Regions from separate parts of the Kosakonia oryzendophytica genome, predicted to be linked through region 3. Evidence: predicted binding sites of a transcription regulator. Region 3 holds the regulator's gene; each other region holds the start of a gene.
What was found. Region 3 encodes PurR, which represses purine synthesis genes. Its sites were predicted from a motif close to CANGCAAACGTTTGCNTG; they were not measured.
Positions count from the first base shown of each region.

Region 1: the regulator PurR is predicted to act here: its motif matches at 2,719-2,736, upstream of glyA (serine hydroxymethyltransferase).
Region 2: the regulator PurR is predicted to act here: its motif matches at 3,548-3,565, upstream of pyrC (dihydroorotase).

Region 1 covers NZ_CP115659.1:1,317,235-1,323,722, forward strand. Annotated here, with positions in the region: gene glrR (two-component system response regulator GlrR) at 1-891, shown strand, start outside; gene glnB (nitrogen regulatory protein P-II) at 966-1,304, shown strand; gene hmpA (NO-inducible flavohemoprotein) at 1,343-2,533, opposite strand; gene glyA (serine hydroxymethyltransferase) at 2,849-4,102, shown strand; gene O9K67_RS06515 (nickel/cobalt efflux protein RcnA) at 4,148-5,035, opposite strand; gene rcnR (Ni(II)/Co(II)-binding transcriptional repressor RcnR) at 5,219-5,491, shown strand; gene O9K67_RS06525 (3-phenylpropionate MFS transporter) at 5,574-6,488, shown strand, end outside.
Region 2 covers NZ_CP115659.1:3,142,602-3,149,089, reverse strand. Annotated here, with positions in the region: gene O9K67_RS24775 (hypothetical protein) at 197-265, opposite strand; gene solA (N-methyl-L-tryptophan oxidase) at 370-1,485, opposite strand; gene bssS (biofilm formation regulator BssS) at 1,603-1,857, opposite strand; gene dinI (DNA damage-inducible protein I) at 2,133-2,378, opposite strand; gene pyrC (dihydroorotase) at 2,452-3,495, opposite strand; gene O9K67_RS15235 (lipoprotein) at 3,611-4,171, opposite strand; gene mdtH (multidrug efflux MFS transporter MdtH) at 4,295-5,503, opposite strand; gene rimJ (ribosomal protein S5-alanine N-acetyltransferase) at 5,741-6,325, shown strand; gene O9K67_RS15220 (YceH family protein) at 6,335-6,488, shown strand, end outside.
Region 3 covers NZ_CP115659.1:2,877,623-2,884,110, forward strand. Annotated here, with positions in the region: gene O9K67_RS13895 (MFS transporter) at 1-597, opposite strand, end outside; gene cydH (cytochrome bd-I oxidase subunit CydH) at 768-857, opposite strand; gene purR (HTH-type transcriptional repressor PurR) at 1,155-2,180, shown strand; partial or broken gene punR (DNA-binding transcriptional activator PunR) at 2,177-3,111, opposite strand; gene punC (purine nucleoside transporter PunC) at 3,225-4,424, shown strand; gene cfa (cyclopropane fatty acyl phospholipid synthase) at 4,722-5,870, shown strand; gene O9K67_RS13925 (riboflavin synthase) at 5,942-6,488, opposite strand, start outside.

The DNA.
Region 1 (6,488 bases), 1.6 Mb from region 3:
CAGGCGCGAATGGTGGCGCAGTCCGATGTCAGCGTGCTGATCAACGGGCAAAGTGGTACCGGCAAGGAGATCCTCGCGCAGGCGATCCACAACGCCAGCCCTCGCAGTAAAAGCGCGTTTATCGCCATCAACTGCGGTGCATTACCCGAGCAATTGCTGGAGTCGGAACTGTTTGGTCATGCGCGCGGGGCGTTTACCGGCGCGGTCAGTAGCCGCGAAGGGCTGTTTCAGGCGGCGGAAGGCGGTACGCTGTTTCTTGATGAAATTGGCGATATGCCAATTCCGTTGCAGGTGAAATTACTGCGTGTGCTGCAGGAGCGTAAAGTCCGCCCGCTGGGCAGCAACCGCGATATTGATATTAATGTGCGTATTATTTCCGCCACCCACCGCGACCTGCCGAAAGCGATGGAGCGCGGTGAGTTTCGTGAGGATTTGTTCTACCGTCTGAATGTTGTGAACCTCAAAATCCCGGCACTGGCGGAGCGCGCGGAAGATATTCCGCTGCTGGCGAACCATCTGCTGCGTCAGGCAGCGGATCGCCACAAACCGTTTGTGCGTGCTTTCTCCACCGATGCCATGAAACGGCTGATGACCGCGAGCTGGCCGGGTAACGTGCGTCAACTGGTGAACGTGATTGAGCAGTGCGTGGCGCTGACATCCTCTCCAGTGATCAGCGATGCGCTGGTTGAACAGGCGCTGGAAGGGGAAAACACGGCGTTGCCTACCTTTGTTGAAGCGCGTAATCAGTTTGAACTTAACTACCTGCGTAAGCTGTTGCAAATCACCAAAGGTAATGTGACCCACGCCGCGCGGATGGCGGGCCGCAATCGGACTGAATTTTACAAATTACTCTCGCGACATGAGCTGGACGCCAACGACTTTAAGGAGTAATGGCGCGGTGAGTATGATACTGTGAGCAACCGATTACGATGCAGCAGACTGGCAAGAGCGTTTAAGGACCCACCATGAAAAAGATTGATGCGATTATTAAACCTTTCAAACTGGATGATGTGCGTGAAGCACTGGCGGAAGTCGGTATCACCGGGATGACGGTGACCGAAGTGAAAGGGTTTGGTCGCCAGAAAGGCCACACAGAACTCTACCGCGGCGCGGAATACATGGTGGACTTTCTACCCAAGGTGAAAATTGAAATTGTGGTCACCGACGATATCGTTGATACCTGCGTGGATACCATTATCCGCACGGCGCAGACCGGTAAGATCGGCGACGGCAAAATCTTCGTCTTTGACGTTGCGCGCGTGGTGCGTATCCGTACCGGCGAAGAAGACGACGCGGCAATCTGATGTGATTCCCTCACCCTGCCGGGTGAGGGAATGTCTGCTTACAGGACCTTATGCGGCCCAAAGCATTCGTAGTGGATATTGGCTTTGTCTACGCCGAGCGTCACCAGTTGCTGAGCGGCAAACTGCATAAATCCAACCGGCCCGCAGAGGTAAAACTGCATCATCGGGTCGCTGAATTTTCCTTCCAGTTGCGTTAAATCCATTAACCCTTCGCTGTTAAAACGACCTGCACTTCGATCTGCTGCTTCCGGTTGGCGATACCAGACATGTTGATAGAAGCGATCCAGTGATGCTCCCAGCTTGCTGACTTCATCGGCGAAAGCGTGAACCTGGCCATTGTCGGCGGCATGAAACCAGTTCACCTGTGCGCTGTGCTGAGAGGCGGCAAGGCTGTCCAGCATTGCCAGCATCGGGGTTAGCCCTACGCCTGCGGAGATTAACGTAACCGGAGTAGCAGCAGGCACATCCATAAAGAAATCCCCTGCTGGCGCGGCCAGGTGCACCACATCACCGGGTTGGGCTTTATCGTGCAGCCACTCTGAAACCTGGCCACCGCTTTCGCGTTTTACGGCAATACGGTAGCTTTTCCCGTTCGGCTGGCGGGTCAGCGAGTACTGACGGATCTCCTGATTCGCGAAACCTTCCGGCTTCAGCCAGATGCCAAGATATTGTCCCGGCTGGTAAGACGCCACCGGCTGATCATCTACCGGTGCGAATTCAAAGCTGGTGATCAGTGCACTCTGCGGGGTTTTCTCCAGCAAGCGGAACGCGCGTGTTCCTTGCCAGCCGCCCTGTTTTTCCGCGTGCTCACGGTAAATCTGCGCTTCACGATTGATAAACACCCCAGCCAGCACGCCATAGGCTTTACCCCAGGCATCCAGTACCTCTTGTCCGGGGCTGAACATTTCATCCAGCGTTGCCAGAAGGTGCGCGCCGACAATGTTGTACTGCTCCGGCTGGATCTGAAAACTGGTGTGTTTCTGTGCGATCTTTTCAACGGCGGGCAGCAATGCCGCGAGGTTATCGATATTACTGGCATAAGCGGCAATCGCGTTGAACAGCGCTTCACGCTGGTCGCCATTGCGCTGATTGCTCATATTAAAGATCTCTTTTAGTTCCGGGTTGTGGCTGAACATCCGGTCGTAAAAATGTGCGGTGAGTTTAGGTCCGGTGGCGGCCAGCAGGGGAAGGGTGGCTTTGACCGTAGCGATGGTTTGAGCGTCGAGCATTATGGCTTCCTTTAGCGATGATTATTTAAAGTTGTATTTTAAATGCATCTTATAGCGCAGCGCACGGCCTTGTAAAGAGCGGGCCATCTAAAGGATTTGCATCGTGAATAAGTTGCATCACAAACCTGAAAAGAAATCCGCTTATATGGCGAAGCCCGTTATCGCTCAAACCCTTGACTGGCGCGGAGCCAATCGTTTGCGTAAAAACCTTTGTCAAGACCTGTTATCAGGATATTAATCAGTTATACTGTGAGCCGTTCCCCAAATTGGGCCCTCGTTTAGAGTTGTTTTTGTTAGCTGAGTCAGGAGATGCGGATGTTAAAGCGTGAAATGAACATTGCCGATTATGATGCCGAACTGTGGCAGGCTATGGAGCAGGAAAAAGTACGTCAGGAAGAACACATTGAACTGATCGCCTCCGAAAACTACACCAGCCCGCGTGTAATGCAGGCTCAGGGTTCTCAGCTGACGAACAAATACGCCGAAGGTTACCCGGGCAAACGCTACTACGGCGGTTGCGAATATGTCGACATTGTTGAGCAACTGGCGATCGACCGTGCAAAAGAGCTATTCGGCGCTGATTATGCCAACGTCCAGCCGCATTCAGGTTCACAGGCGAACTTCGCTGTGTACACCTCTCTGCTGGAGCCGGGCGATACCGTACTGGGTATGAACCTGGCGCACGGGGGTCACCTGACGCACGGTTCTCCGGTTAACTTCTCCGGTAAACTGTATAACATCGTGCCTTACGGCATCGATGAAACCGGCCATATTGATTACAACGACCTGAACGCGCAGGCGCAGAAACACAAGCCGAAAATGATCATCGGTGGTTTCTCGGCTTATTCCGGCGTGGTTGACTGGGCAAAAATGCGTGAAATCGCTGACAGCATCGGTGCATACCTGTTTGTGGATATGGCGCACGTTGCAGGTCTGGTCGCCGCAGGCGTTTACCCGAACCCGGTTCCGCATGCACACGTGGTGACCACCACAACCCACAAAACGCTGGCTGGCCCGCGCGGTGGTCTGATCCTGGCGAAAGGCGGCAGCGAAGAGCTGTATAAAAAACTGAACTCAGCTGTGTTCCCTGGCGGCCAGGGCGGCCCGCTGATGCACGTGATCGCCGGTAAAGCGGTGGCGCTGAAAGAAGCGATGGAGCCGGAATTCAAAACCTATCAGCAGCAGGTTGCGAAAAACGCCAAAGCGATGGTGGAAGTGTTCCTGAACCGTGGTTACAAAGTGGTATCCGGTGGTACAGATAACCACCTGTTCCTGCTGGATCTGGTGGATAAAAACCTGACCGGTAAAGAAGCCGATGCTGCACTGGGTCGCGCTAACATCACCGTTAACAAAAACAGCGTACCGAACGATCCGAAAAGCCCGTTTGTCACCTCCGGTATCCGCATCGGTAGCCCGGCGGTAACCCGTCGCGGCTTTAAAGAAGCGGAAGTGAAAGAGCTGGCTGGCTGGATGTGCGACGTGCTGGATAGCATCAATGACGAAGCGGTGATTGAGCGCACGAAACAGAAAGTGCTGGATATCTGCGCTCGCTTCCCGGTTTACGCTTAAGTTTCAGGCAAATAAAAAAGCCCCGTTCGGGGCTTTTTTTATGCCTTATTGCAAACCGGCGTAGCCGTGAAAGCCCATGTAAATACCGACCAGAGCGATCAACACGCTGGAAAAGTAGGGGGCTTTACGGGCGAGTGTATTAAAGCCAGACCAGCGTTTTGCCGCCTGTTGTACACTGATTGCCGCACCTACGCCAACGGCGACCAGCGTGAGCGCCAGGCCAATACTGAAACAGACCACCATCGTTGCACCTAATGTCAGCGCCTTAAGCTGAATACAGATAAGCAGAATGGTGATGGCCGCCGGGCATGGGATCAAGCCACCGGTCAGGCCGAACAGCAGAATTTGTCCATTGGTGACGTCACCACCGTTAAAACGTCGCTCAATATCCCGGGCGTGTGCCCGTTCATGCGCATCCTGATACTCCTCTTCTTCTTTTGCTACGCTCCGCATGGCGAGGATATTTGGCTGTGCACGCACCGCAGCGAGTTGTGGCTGGAAGATTAACCCGCGTGGCTGCGGAGCGTGGCCGTGATGATGATGGTGATGATCGTCATGATGATCGTGGTGATGATGGCCTGCACGTCGGGCGCTTTCCCCTTGCCATGTCCGCCAGAACATCCACGTTGCTGTACCGAGGATCACCACGGCGGAGATCATTTGCAGCCAGGGTTCCACCGATTGGGCGGTAAATTTCTGGCTGATAAACATCCCGCCCAATGCGATCAGCCAGACTACCGCGGTATGAGAGACCGTGGCTGCCAGCCCTAACATGATGGCCTGTTTAACCGTACCTTTGATCGCGATAATAAACGCCGCCATCATGGTCTTTGAGTGTCCTGGCTCCAGGCCATGCAGGGCGCCGAGCAGAATTGCGCTGGGAATAAAAAACCAGGCGTTCCCTTGCTGAAAAAGGGTGGTGAAGTCATTCATGAGAATAATTCTCGGTAACATTTTGTGCGCTTAAATCTACTCCCCCCCAGTAAAAAATACTACCCCCCAGTAGAAAGAAACTCCCCCCCAGTAAAAAATACTGCCCCCCATTAGAAAGAAACTCCCCCCCAGTTGTTGCATGGTATGCTATCGTCTGTGAAGCACGATGAAACTGAGGTCTGTATGTCGCACACCATTCGGGATAAACGAAAGCTAAAAGCGCGGGCAAGCAAAATAGAAGGGCAGGTGGTTGCGCTGAAAAAAATGCTCGACGAACCGCATGAATGCGCACAGGTTTTGCAGCAAATCGCGGCCATCCGTGGTGCGGTGAATGGCTTAATGCGCGAAGTGATTAAAGGGCATCTGACCGATCATATCGTCCATGAAAGCGATGAAATTAAGCGCGAAGCAGACCTGGATGTCGTATTAAGCGTGCTGGATTCATACATCCGTTAGGCCGCCACACCTTGTTATCTGATTGTTACTTGCCAGCCCGGCTATTTGCCGCCAGACTATCGCCTCCATTCAGGAGGAAATCATGGTTCTGCAGTCCACGCGCTGGCTGGCGCTCGCTTATTTCACCTACTTTTTCAGCTACGGCATTTTCTTACCTTTCTGGAGCGTCTGGCTCAAAGGCGTGGGATTAACCCCGGAAATTATCGGCATGTTGCTGGGCGCAGGCCTGGTGGCACGTTTTCTGGGCAGTTTGCTTATTGCGCCACGCGTTAGCGATCCGTCCCGTCTGATCACTGCATTGCGTGTGCTGGCGCTGGTGACATGCCTGTTTGCGCTTGCCTTTTATGCAGGCAACCACGTGGCCTGGCTGACGGTGGTGATTGTGGGCTTTAATCTCTTCTTCTCGCCGCTGGTGCCGCTGACCGACGCACTGGCCGGTACCTGGCAAAAACAATTCACCATGGACTATGGCCGCGTCAGGGTCTGGGGATCCATTGCTTTTGTGATTGGTTCTGCACTGACCGGTAAGCTGGTGAGCCTGTATGATTATCGGGCGATTCTGGCGATGCTGACGCTTGGCGTGGCATCCATGCTGCTGGGTATGCTGTTACGGCCTTCCGTCTTACCGCAGGGGGAACAGCGCCATCAGGAAGGTGCTGGCTGGCAGGCATGGCGTCAATTGATTGTCCAGAACTGGCGTTTTCTCGCCTGTGTCTCCCTGCTGCAGGGCGCGCATGCCGCCTATTACGGCTTCAGCGCAATCTACTGGCAATCTGCCGGGTATTCCGCTTCGACGGTGGGTTACCTTTGGTCATTGGGGGTGGTCGCGGAAGTCATCATCTTCACGCTCAGCAACCGTCTCTTCCGTCGCTTCAGTGCGCGCGACTTGTTGCTGCTTTCCGCGTTTTCCGGGCTGGTGCGTTGGAGTCTGATGGGCTGGACCACCGACTTGCCCTGGCTTATTGTCGCGCAAATCCTGCACTGCGGAACATTCACC
Region 2 (6,488 bases), 260 kb from region 3:
GAATTGAATTGCTATTTTTTCTATATCATTTTTTTTGAATAAGAACAGGTTGATATATTCAATCGGTTAGAGAAAAAATAACCATCCATTCTGATGGGTGCCAGATTTTTCTTATTTTTTTGTTATTGAAGCATGGGTGAGAGTGAATGCGGTTATGAGCTTTAATTAAATAAATGTAAGTTTTTGTCAGTTATTATTAATCCAGCCATACAATATAGATAATATCGATCGCAGTAACTAGTAACCACAGGACAATATAAATCATCAAATGCTCACGCACGTTATTAATTACGTAATGGAACACCTGCCGCATGATGGCCTCGTTATTAATAAGTTCAGCGACCTTAATTTCCGGTCGCTGAAGGATTATCACGCAAAGCGAGAAAGAGAAAACGGGGTTAAATCAAACGCTGTACTGTTACCTGCAGCAAACGCAGCGGCGATTTCGCCAAGTACGGGGGCGAATTTAAACCCATGTCCGCTCAGCCCTGTTATGATCAGTGTATCGGGGTGATCCGCCAGCGTATCGATAATAAAATCCTCATCCGGGGAGTTATCGTAGGTACAAGAGGCGCCGTATAAACAACCGCCGATGCCGGGCAGAAACTGGCGCAGGAAAGCGAAGCATTCCGAGCCATCGCCAGCTTCATCACCAAATGGCGTGCGCTGCTGCGGTTCAGTGATGTGTTGTCCGCCATTGTGGCGACCGATCTTCAGCGCGTTGTCATCCGCCGGAAACCCGTAATACTGATCACCATTAGGCATTTCGCCGGTAAATGCCGGGAAGCGATTTTTCGTGCTGTACCGTCCGTCAGCCTGGAACCAGGCGAAAACTTTTCGCACAGGCTGTATTGGCAGGGTGGGGATCAATCGTTGAACCCAGGTTCCTGCGCTGACCAACACTTTCTTGCCGTGGAATGTTCCTTCCGGCGTGTCAATTGCAACACCGTCGCTCGTATGATGCAGCGCCGTCACCGGGCAGTTGAATAATTGTGCGCAACCGGCTTTTCGGGCAAGGTCGATCCAGGTTTTCACCGCCAGTTCGCAGTGCAGTACTCCCGAGTCAGCTTCAAATAGCCCGATATAGTCGTCCGGCACGCGGATCTCCGGCCAGCGAGCCATCAAAGAAGGCGCGTCGAGCTTTTCCACCGCCAGGTTCCACTGTAAAGCGCTCTGCGCGACATTGGCGAGGAAGCTGGAGTCCGCCGGGCCAATATTGATCACGCCAGTACGTTCGAACACGGCTTCGCCGCTTTCTGCCGCCAGTTGATCCCAAAGCTGTTGGGCGCGCAAGACAAGCGGTACATATTTTTCCCCCTCACCGTAAGCATGGCGAATTAAGCGTGTATCACCGTGATGACTCCCTTCCTTGTGTGGCGGCAAATGTGCATCGATCATCAGCACATTAAGCCCTGCGCGGGTGGCGTAATAGCCAGCCGCAGCACCGACAGAGCCGCTGCCGATAATAATCAGATCGTATTTCATGATGTCCTCCAGGTGAATGCTTTTTCAGGAGGGTAAATAACATGGGGGCGTTATACAAGAACGGAAATAAATAAGGCACCCACCGGGTGCCTTTTGAGTGGCTGAGAGGCATTATGACTAATGTCTGCGGTACTCATTTTCCTGGTAATCGCCAGATTCAATCTTGGCAATGCCCGCTTCAAGGATCGAAATAAACTGGCGGGCGACATCCGTCGTTAGCCACAACGTCTGACCGACTTCGGTCTCTTCCTGTGCGGCTTGGTTTGGGGTCTGGTAGTGCAGCCGGAGCATCAGGGCATCATAGCTATCCACGGTGCTGATGTCCCATCCGACCAGCGGATGGGTCTGGATGACTTCATTATTCTTTACCATCATAACCCCCATTTTAGCGTGTTTAATTAGACGACGACTTTCGAGGTTCAATGCGTGTTTTTTTTGAAGCCTTTTTAGTATACCAACAACTGAGGGGATAGATCGAATGAATAAACACTCTGCAACATCTTTTTTACGCTGATTGCGTTTGTTCGAATAACAGAGCGGGATCTTAATCACTTATTTTATTACTTGCCGACAATGTCATTAACACGCTTAGCAAAGAAACAAAAAAGCCGGGGCGACCCGGCAATAAGAACAAACTTAAAGAGAAATTATTCGGTGATAAACCAATCGTCAGCGCTTTCCCAGGTTTCCTGTAAAATTTCACTTATGCGATCTTTATCTTCTTTTGCACCACCGAGCACGGACAAATTGTTCGCGGCGGCATAACGAACCGTGATTTTGTTTTCACGATCGGGGTAATAATTATTCAAACGACGGGATAATTCACCCGCCAGCGCATCAATGGCGCCAGGCGGTAAGGATGTGGTTTTGGCAATCGTCACTTCAATGCGCATAATAGCCCCCTGCGTTATTAACTGTATATTTATACAGTTAATTCATGCTTATTACAACAGGGGGGTGAAATTTTTAACGTTTAACGCGCCAGCGTACCGTTTCACCTGCAAGGAAGGGCACCAGTGAATCGTCCGATAGGGCAATCGTCTCTGGCACAACATGCTCCTCGCGCACCAATTCGATAAAGGTTTCGTTGACCGGCAGACCATAGAAACGCGGGCCATTCAGCGATGTAAACGCTTCAAGATGCGGCAATGCGTTCATCTCTTCAAATACTGTCGCATAGCTGCCCAACGCAGTCGGTGCATTGAAACAACCCGCGCAGCCACAGCTGGCCTCTTTACGATGACGGGCATGTGGCGCAGAGTCGGTGCCCAGAAACGCGCGTTCAAACCCACTGGCAACCAGCTCTCGCAAAGCCTGTTGGTGAACATTGCGTTTGAGGATAGGCAGACAATAGAGATGTGGGCGCACGCCACCAACTAACATGTGGTTACGGTTAAACATCAAATGCTGAGGGGTGATCGTCGCTGCCAGACGTTCGTTGCCTTCGCGGACATAATCAGCGGCGTCTTTAGTGGTGATGTGTTCGAACACCACTTTCAGGCCGGGCAGGCGTTTACGCAGCGGTTCCATCACGGTTTCAATAAACCGTGCTTCGCGATCGAAGATATCGATCTCTGCCTGTGTCACTTCGCCATGTACTAACAGTGGCATTCCCAGTTTTTCCATGCGTTCCAGTACCGGCATGATTGCATCAATACGGGTGACGCCATGGCTGGAGTTGGTGGTGGCGTTTGCCGGATAGAGTTTTGCCGCTGTGAAGACATTCTCGTTAAAACCGCGCTCGACTTCGTCGGCCTCCAGGCTATCGGTCAGATAGCAGGTCATCAACGGCGTGAAATTATGCCCCGCGGGGACGGCATCAAGAATACGCTGACGATAAGCACGGGCTGCGTCCACGGTGGTCACGGGGGGAACCAGATTGGGCATCACAATGGCGCGGGCGTAAGTTTCGCTGGTCCACGGCACGACGGTTTTCAGCATATCGCCATCACGTAAATGGACGTGCCAGTCGTCAGGACGGCGGATTTTCAAAACCTGGGGTTGTGTCATTGGAATGCTCCGGCTGGTGAGGATCAGTTGTTTTTGCCGGGCACTAAGGATATGCGGAAACGTTTTCGTTTGCATCTTTTTCCTGAAAAAAAGGACGCATTTGCGCCCCCAGTATTCAGTCAGTGAAGGGGATGATAATCTCGCCAGGTTTCACTTCGATGCCTTTGGCGAATTTCTTCGCCAACGCTTCGCCTTTGCTGTTGTCTTCTTTTAGCACATAGGCCGGGCGCTGATTAAAATAGCTGCGCAAAGACTGATTAAGATAAGGTAACAGCGTCTGCAGAACGGTTTGCATCTTCTCTGGCGTGACTGTCGCGTCGACCACTTCCATTTCCTGCAGGTAGATTGCGCCTTTCTCTTTATCAAAAACCGGCAGCGCTTTCATTTTCAACTTGATTACCGCTTTTTGGTTGCCAAAGAGGGAGGTCATGTCCAGATTCGCATCGCCGGTCAGCGTCACTTTATTCGGCTCTTCGCGACCAATTGCGCTGGTCAGGTTGTTCAGCACAATGTGTGCATCCGCGACACCAGGAACGCCGATATCTTTAGCGAAATTGTTGCGTTTTTGCAGCGCCTGATTGATCTCCTGTTCGCTGATGGAATATTGGGTCAGTTGGTTACAGCCCACCAGCACGCCGCTCAATATTAACACCGCGGCAAAAATGATTTTTCTCATGTGTTCCTCAACGTGGTCCGGATGCTTCAGTCCTGGACAGTAGCATGCGTGACACGCTGCGCAAAGACCAGCGGAAAAAGCTGAATGCACTGGCGGAAGCGGGGGCTTCCGCTGGCAGAATAATCAAGCACCCGGTTCCAGCATCCGTTGTTGCAGACGTTTAAGACCAAATTGCCACAGCAGTGCAAAGAAGGTGATAAGGCCTATCAACCCCAGCATCATCCAGGGGAGTTCCGGTTGATTAAAGGCTTTTCCGGCATCAAACAACCATCCGCCACCGGCGTAACCCAGCGCACCGCCAAACGCCAATCCTAAGCGACTGAACCCCATATAGCTTCCTCGCGCACGGGCATCCGCCAGTTGTGCACCCAGCGTTTCACGTGCAGGTTCGGCAATAATCGACCCGATATAGAACGTGCAAATCAGCGTGAACAATTGCTGTAATGAGCCCACCATACCTACCGGCAGCAGACTAAACGACATCACCAGCAACCCGAACATCAGGCGGTGTTCCAGACGAAAGCGTTTCTCGCTCCAGCGTGCAATCGGATAGAGCAGAGTCAACGACAGGCAGGCCTCAATGGCATACATCCATTTTACCGCTGCCGGCGAACCAGCAATGTCGTTAACCATAATTGGCAGCATTAACATTACCTGTACCGCGAGCATGTAATAGCCAGTCAACGTCAGAACATAGGTCACAAAGCGTTTATCATGCAGTACCCGGCCAAGCCCTTCGCGCACAGGGGCTTTCACAGTCGATAATTTCCACGCGGGCAGTAACCAGGCGTTAAACGCGGCGCAAAGAACAAACATTAACGCGCCCACGGCGCAGACGAGACGAAAATCGTATTGTAACAGCCAACTGCCTAGCAAAGCGCCGACAACCGCGCCGGCGCTATCCTGCATCATCAACAGAGAGAAAAAGCGACTACGCTGGTGTGGGCGCACCAGTTTGACCACCAGCGCTGACCGCGGTGGGTCGAACAGTGTGCCACCAAGCCCGGAGAGCAAGCAGGAGAGCCACAACACCCAGGGTTCATGCGCAACGCCCATGGCAATGAAGCCGCCCGCGCGCATCAGCATGCCGGTGACAATCAACGGTTTTGCCCCGAAACGGTCGGCAATGGCGCCACCGAAAATCCCCAGCCCTTGTTGAATAAACTGACGCAAACCGAGGGCAATACCGACCATGAGAGCAGCCCAGCCCAGTTGATCGACGAAGCGAATGGAAATCAGGGGAAAAACGACAAAAAAGCCAAGGACGACCAGCATATTATCGACAAGCAGGAAGTATTTACCCAGGCTCCTTGCCTGCGATATGCGCGCCATTTCCCCTCCGGGAAATCAGAAAGATAAGACAATCTTATTTTGCGGTTTCGCTACTGCTTTTCCCATATTGATGGTGACAATATTTTTTTATCAAAATCAGTCTTTGATTGAGAGTTTTCATCGAAAATGGCGCTTGACGCAGAAAATGCCATGTTGCTGTTTTCCCTGAGCAGCTATGCAAATGTATAGTAAAGGGAAGGGGTTAAAAAAGTCGTGAAACGGAAGGAGTGGTAATGCATGTTTGGCTATCGCAGTAACGTGCCGAAAGTACGCTTAGTAACGGACAGATTGGTGGTGCGCCTCGTCCACGACCGCGACGCCTGGCGCCTGGCGGATTATTACGCTGAAAATCGCCAATTTTTAAAACCCTGGGAGCCCGTGCGCGACGAAAGCCATTGTTACCCTTCCGGCTGGCAGGCACGTCTCGGCATGATCAATGAATTCCATAAACAGGGTACGGCGTTCTATTTCGCGTTGCTCGATCCGGAAGAGAAAGAAATCATTGGTGTGGCGAATTTTTCTAATGTGGTCCGCGGCTCATTCCATGCCTGCTATTTGGGTTACTCCATCGGCCAAAAGTGGCAAGGACAAGGGTTAATGTTTGAGGCTCTGACCACCGCGATCCGCTATATGCAACGTACGCAACATATGCACCGCATAATGGCAAACTATATGCCGCACAATAAACGCAGCGGTGATCTCCTGGCGAGACTCGGCTTTGAAAAAGAGGGGTACGCCAAATCGTATCTGTTAATCGACGGGCAATGGCGCGATCACGTATTAACAGCATTAACCACACAGGAATGGACCCCGGGTCGTTAAGGAGCAAAGATGAAGTATCAATTGAGCGCCGTGGAAGCGCGGGTCATTGGTTGCCTGCTGGAAAAACAGGTGACGACGCCAGAACAATATCCGCTTTCTATTAACGGGGTGGTCACGGCCTGTAATCAGAAAACCAACCGCGAACCGGTGATGAACCTCGGTG
Region 3 (6,488 bases):
CATCAGCACCGCCAGCTCTTTACGCACCTCAGGGCGTTCTCCGGTGCCGCCTTTCGGCAGTGAGAAGAACAGACTCAGCATGGCGACAATGCCCAGTGCCGCAGTTGCCATAAACGACATGCGCCAGCCAATGGTTTCACCCAGCCAGGTCGCAGCCGGCACCCCACCGATATTGGCGATGGTTAGCCCCATAAACATGGTGGCGACGGCGCTGGCTTGTTTTTCTTTGGCAACAACGCTTGCAGCAACCACCGATCCCAGGCCAAAGAATGCCCCGTGATTGAGACTGGTGACGATACGCGCCAGCATCAGGGTGGCGTAATTCGGTGCAATCGCCGACAACACATTACCCAGCGTAAAAATCGCCATCAAAAAAATCAGCGCGTTGCGTCTGCCGCGATGAGAAAGCAGTAAGGTCATTAACGGCGCACCGACCATTACGCCGACAGCATAGGCGCTAATCAGCATCCCCGCCGCCGGGATAGAAACGTCAACGCCGCGGGCAATCACCGGCAGTAATCCCATCGGGGAGAACTCGGTCGTACCGATGCCAAAGGCGCCAATCGCCAGGGCAAGCAAAGGGAAATTCATTTTCATAAACTGACTCCGGAAAAGCCGTGTCGATTCGGGACACTGTCGCAGAAGTCAAAAGTATGACATCAATCACAAAAAACAGCAGTTAGCGGAATGACAAAAGAGTATTGCAAAATTGATAACAATGGCGGGGATGAAAACGGAGGGGGAACCCGGTTCCCCCTCGCGCAGAATCAATGCAGTGCAGCAGTCAGGGCGCCGAAAACGATCAGACCCAGCACGATGACGGTAGTGAACAGTGAATACTTCAGGTCGGTGCTCATCAATTTTCTCCGTTTTAATTTCCACACAAAAAGTGAGATAGCGCATTTTTGCACAAATAAACGTAAAAATCTTGCAGGAATTAGCGTGTCAGATGTTTTATCACTTCCCCTTTTGCTCAAGATCAGACAAAATTCGACGCTAAATTTATTAGCGTACCGGCCATTGACTCCCCTCCTGACGTCCAGTGTCTTTTTCCCGGCGTACCGCACCCCCATTCATGGGTACAGGGTGATTGAAGGCAAACGTTTACCTTATGTATTATCAGGAGCTTGAGATATGGTCTGGAGTGACATCTGATGGCAACGATCAAAGACGTAGCGAAGCGAGCAAACGTTTCCACCACAACCGTATCACACGTAATTAACAAAACACGTTTTGTCGCCGAAGAGACGCGCAATGCTGTGTGGGCGGCGATCAAAGAGCTGCATTATTCACCGAGCGCCGTGGCGCGCAGCCTGAAGGTGAATCACACCAAATCGATCGGCCTGCTGGCCACCAGCAGCGAAGCAGCCTACTTTGCCGAAATCATTGAGGCTGTTGAGAAGAAGTGCTTCCAGAAAGGCTACACCCTGATTCTTGGTAATGCCTGGAATAACCTGGAAAAACAGCGCGCTTACTTGTCGATGATGGCGCAAAAGCGTGTTGATGGTCTGCTGGTAATGTGTTCCGAGTATCCGGAATCCCTACTGAGCATGCTGGAAGAGTATCGCCATATCCCGATGGTCGTTATGGACTGGGGCGAAGCCAAAGCCGACTTTACTGACACGGTGATCGATAACGCCTTTGAAGGCGGTTATATGGCCGGGCGTTATCTGATCGAACGCGGCCACCGCGATATCGGTGTGATCCCGGGTCCGCTTGAGCGCAACACCGGCGCGGGCCGTCTCGCCGGCTTTATGAAAGCAATGGAAGAAGCCACCATTTCCGTACCGGAAAGCTGGATTGTCCAGGGCGACTTTGAACCTGAGTCTGGTTATCGCGCCATGCAGCAGATCCTTGCACAGACGCATCGCCCGACAGCCGTTTTCTGCGGCGGCGATATTATGGCCATGGGTGCGCTGTGTGCGGCCGACGAGATGGGATTACGCGTCCCACAGGATATTTCGGTGATCGGGTATGACAATGTGCGTAACTCCCGCTTCTTCACGCCGTCACTGACCACAATACACCAGCCGAAAGATTCGCTGGGTGAAACTGCGTTTACCATGCTGCTTGACCGTATTGTGAATAAACGCGAAGAGTCGCAATCCATTGAAGTGCATCCGCGTCTGATCGAGCGTCGCTCAGTCGCCGATGGTCCGTTCCGCGACTACCGCCGTTAATCCCCTTTTGCGGGAGCCCTTATTCCGGCTCCCGCAACCATTCCCGATTCAGCGTTTCACTGTCCCCCAGGTACTCAAGAAGCCAGTTCAGTGCAGGTGATGCCTCGTTCTGCTGCCACGTCAGGCAACAAGCGGCATCTGGGAAGGGATTTTCCAGCTCCAGCGCCACCCACTCCCCGCGATCGAGCCAGGGCCTGGCAAAATGCGCCGGGACCATTCCCACGCACAACCCGGCAGACAGACAGGCTTCGGATGATTTCCAGTCCGGTACTATCACGCGTTTCTGGTTATCCAGCAGCCAGGTAATGCGCTTTGGTAACGAGCGTGATGTATCTTCCTGTATCAGTGAGGGCCAGTTACGCAACGTCTCATCACTTAATGGGCCCGGCAGCGCCGCCAGCGGATGCCGACAGGAAACCACACACTTCCAGCTCAGCATTCCCATATCGCGAAAAGCATAGCGCCCACCGACCGGGATAGCCTGCGTTGCACCAATAGCCAGTTCAACACGCCCGTCGGCCAGTGCATCCCAGACGCCGTTAAACACTTCCTGATAAACCTGGAGTTCCACATCGCTAAAGTGACGATAAAAATCGACGATCAGCTGTCGTGTGCGTTCGGGTCTGACAATGTTGTCCACCGCAATCGCCAGTTGCCCGCGCCAGCCATTCGCAATCTGCTGGCACTGTTGACGGGTGACCTGCATTTTTTTGATAACAGAACGCCCTTCTTTCAAAAACCAGACGCCAGCGGGCGTTAACTCCACATCGCGGTGACGCCGTTCAAACAGTGGAACCGCCAGCCACTCCTCCAGTTGCCTCACGGTGTAGCTGACAGCAGAAGGCACGCGGTGCAACTCCTGAGCCGCGCCGCTAAAACTGCCGTTACGCGCCACAGCATCTACCACTTCCAGCGAATATTCTGACCACATAATCTGCCTGCAAAAAATTTGAAACCATTGCGCAAATATTAGCGTTTCACAAGGGAGAATGCACTCCTTACACTCGACAACCCTGATAACCTGCACAAAGAAGAGATACCACAATGCAACCTGGCAAAGGATTTTTAGTCTGGCTCGCGGGATTAAGCGTGCTGGGCTTTTTAGCCACCGATATGTACCTGCCCGCGTTCAGCGCTATTCAGCAAGATTTAGAGACCTCCTCCGCTGTTGTCAGCGCCACATTGAGCCTGTTTCTGGCCGGGTTTGCCGTTGCACAACTGCTGTGGGGACCGTTATCGGATCGCTATGGGCGCAAACCGATTCTGTTAACCGGCCTGGGGATTTTCGCTGTGGGCTGTCTGGGAACAGTATGGGTGCGGGACGCCACGCTGTTATTGGTGCTGCGTTTTGTACAGGCCGTCGGGGTTTGCGCCGCAACAGTAAGCTGGCAGGCGCTGGTCACGGATTATTACCCGTCACACCGTGTTAACCGTATTTTCGCCACAATTATGCCGCTGGTCGGGCTGACACCCGCGCTGGCCCCCCTGCTCGGCGCGTGGATCCTTGCGCATCTCGGCTGGCAGGCAATCTTTGCCACGCTGCTGGTGATTACGCTGGTGTTGATGATCCCGGCGTTACGCCTGAAATCGTCGGCTGAGGCAACGGCGCCGGATGAGCAGTCGCTGACATTTATGGATCTGCTGCGCGCCCGCGACTATCGTGGCAATGTGATTATCTATGCTGCCTGTTCCGCCAGTTTCTTCGCCTGGCTGACCGGCTCACCGTTTATCCTGCATGAGATGGGGTACGGCCCCTCTGCGATTGGCCTGAGCTATGTACCACAGACCATTGCATTTTTGGTGGGGGGTTATGGTTGCCGCGCTGCGCTACAGAAGTGGCAAGGCGAACAACTGCTTCCCTGGTTGCTAAGTGCGTTTGCCCTCAGCGTGATGACCACCTGGGCGGTCGGCTTTATGCCGAACGTGTCGCTGACCGCACTGCTGATCCCGTTCTGCGTTATGGCAATGGCCAATGGCGCTATTTATCCCATCGTGGTTGCCCAGGCATTACGCCCTTTTCCGCAGGCAACCGGCCGTGCCGCCGCGCTGCAAAATACGCTGCAACTTGGGTTGTGCTTCCTCGCAAGCCTGGTGGTCTCATGGCTTATCGCCACGCCGCTACTGACCACCACCAGCGTAATGCTGTCGATGGTACTGCTGGCGACGCTGGGATATCGTCTGCAAAGGCAACCGCATCGCAGGTATGCGAAAGAGGCCACCACAACAGCATCCTCACGGGGATAGTCGCTGCGGCGATTATCCCTAAGTCACTGATTAGCATGCTAACAGTTTTCTGTTGAATCACCTGATTTTGAAGCCTATACTAAATTTCGCTGTTTTATAAATACGATAAATATTATGTAGTAACGGGCGTCGGATTACGCCCGTTTCACCATGGATGGCCTTTCGGCAAGGGTTCTCCCTTCCTCTGTTCTACGTCGGATATCAGCCTCACGGCGAAAACCGTGAGATTTCTCACAAGCCCGAAAAAGCGTCTACGCTGTTTGAAGGTTCTGATCACTGGTTAGTGATGGAGAAGTTATGAGTTCATCGTGTATAGAAGAAGTCAGCGTACGGGATGATAATTGGTTCCGTATAGCAAACGAGCTACTGAGCCGCGCCGGTATCCAGGTTAATGGCCCCGCAGCTTCAGATATTCAGGTGAAAAATCCTGATTTTTTCAAACGCGTTTTACAGGAAGGTTCGCTCGGACTCGGCGAAAGTTATATGGATGGCTGGTGGGATTGCGACCGGCTGGACATCTTCTTCACCAAAGTTCTCCGCGCCGGCCTGGAAAACCAACTCCCGCACCACCTGAAAGACACTCTCCGCATTGCCGGAGCAAGATTATTTAATCTGCAGAGTAAGAAACGGGCCTGGATTGTGGGTAAAGAGCATTACGATCTCGGTAATGACTTGTTTACCCGCATGCTGGATCCGCAGATGCAATACTCTTGCGCCTACTGGAAAGAGGCCGACACCCTTGAGGACGCGCAACTGGCTAAACTGAGGCTTTGCTGTGAAAAGTTGCAGTTAAGACCCGGGATGCGCGTGCTCGATATTGGTTGTGGATGGGGCGGGCTGGCGCAATTTATGGCGCAAAATTACGGCGTCAGCGTGGTGGGCGTCACCATTTCCGCCGAGCAACAAAAACTGGCGCAACAGCGGTGTGAAGGCCTCGATGTGGAGATCCGCCTGCAAGATTACCGCGACATGAACGACCAGTTCGATCGCATTGTGTCTGTCGGTATGTTTGAACATGTCGGGCCGAAAAACTATGCGACCTATTTCAGCGTGGTGGATCGTAATCTCAAACCCGATGGCATTTTCCTGCTGCATACCATCGGCTCTAAACGTACCGATCACAACGTTGATCCATGGATTGACCGTTATATTTTCCCTAACGGTTGCCTGCCTTCCGTACGCCAGATCGCGGACGCGAGCGAGGCGCATTTCGTGCTGGAAGACTGGCATAACTTTGGCGCCGATTATGACCGCACGCTGATGGCGTGGTATGCCCGTTTCCTTGACGCATGGCCGGAGATTGCCGATAACTACTCCGAACGGTTTAAACGGATGTTCAGCTACTATTTGAACGCCTGCGCGGGCGCGTTTCGCGCGCGGGATATCCAGCTCTGGCAGGTAGTATTTAGTCGCGGTATTGAACGGGGATTGCGCGTGGCGCGCTGATCCCTTAGCCCCTTGTAAAAAGGCCGCATTATCAATGTGCGGCCTTTTTTATTTTTCTCGTCAGGAGGCCATTACTCTTCGCTAATCATAGCAGCGACAGCGGCAGCCTCTTTTGCAGCCAGTACGCGCTCAACGGTATCGACAACCGCCTGCGTTTGCGGATCAATTTCAATATTGACACGATGCCCCAGTTTTTTGGCTCCGAGCGTGGTGCGTTGCAACGTCTCCGGGATCAGGTGCACACAGAAACGGCTGCTGGTTACTTCCCCCACCGTCAGGCTGATGCCATCAATACCGATAAAGCCTTTATAGAGTATGTATTTCATCAAGGTCGGATCCGACACCTTGAACCAAATCTGGCGATTATTTTCCGACGTGAGGATTTTGACGATTTCCGCAGTGGTCATAATATGGCCGGACATCAGATGTCCGCCAATTTCATCACTGAATTTCGCCGCGCGCTCCACGTTTACCTCATCACCAACGCCCAGCTCACCCAGGTTGGTAATACGCAACGTTTCTTTCATTAAATCGAAACTAATACGACTGCCGTCGATGGCCGTTACGGTCAGACAACAGCCATTGTTCGCGATGGAAGCACCGGTTTCGATGCCATCA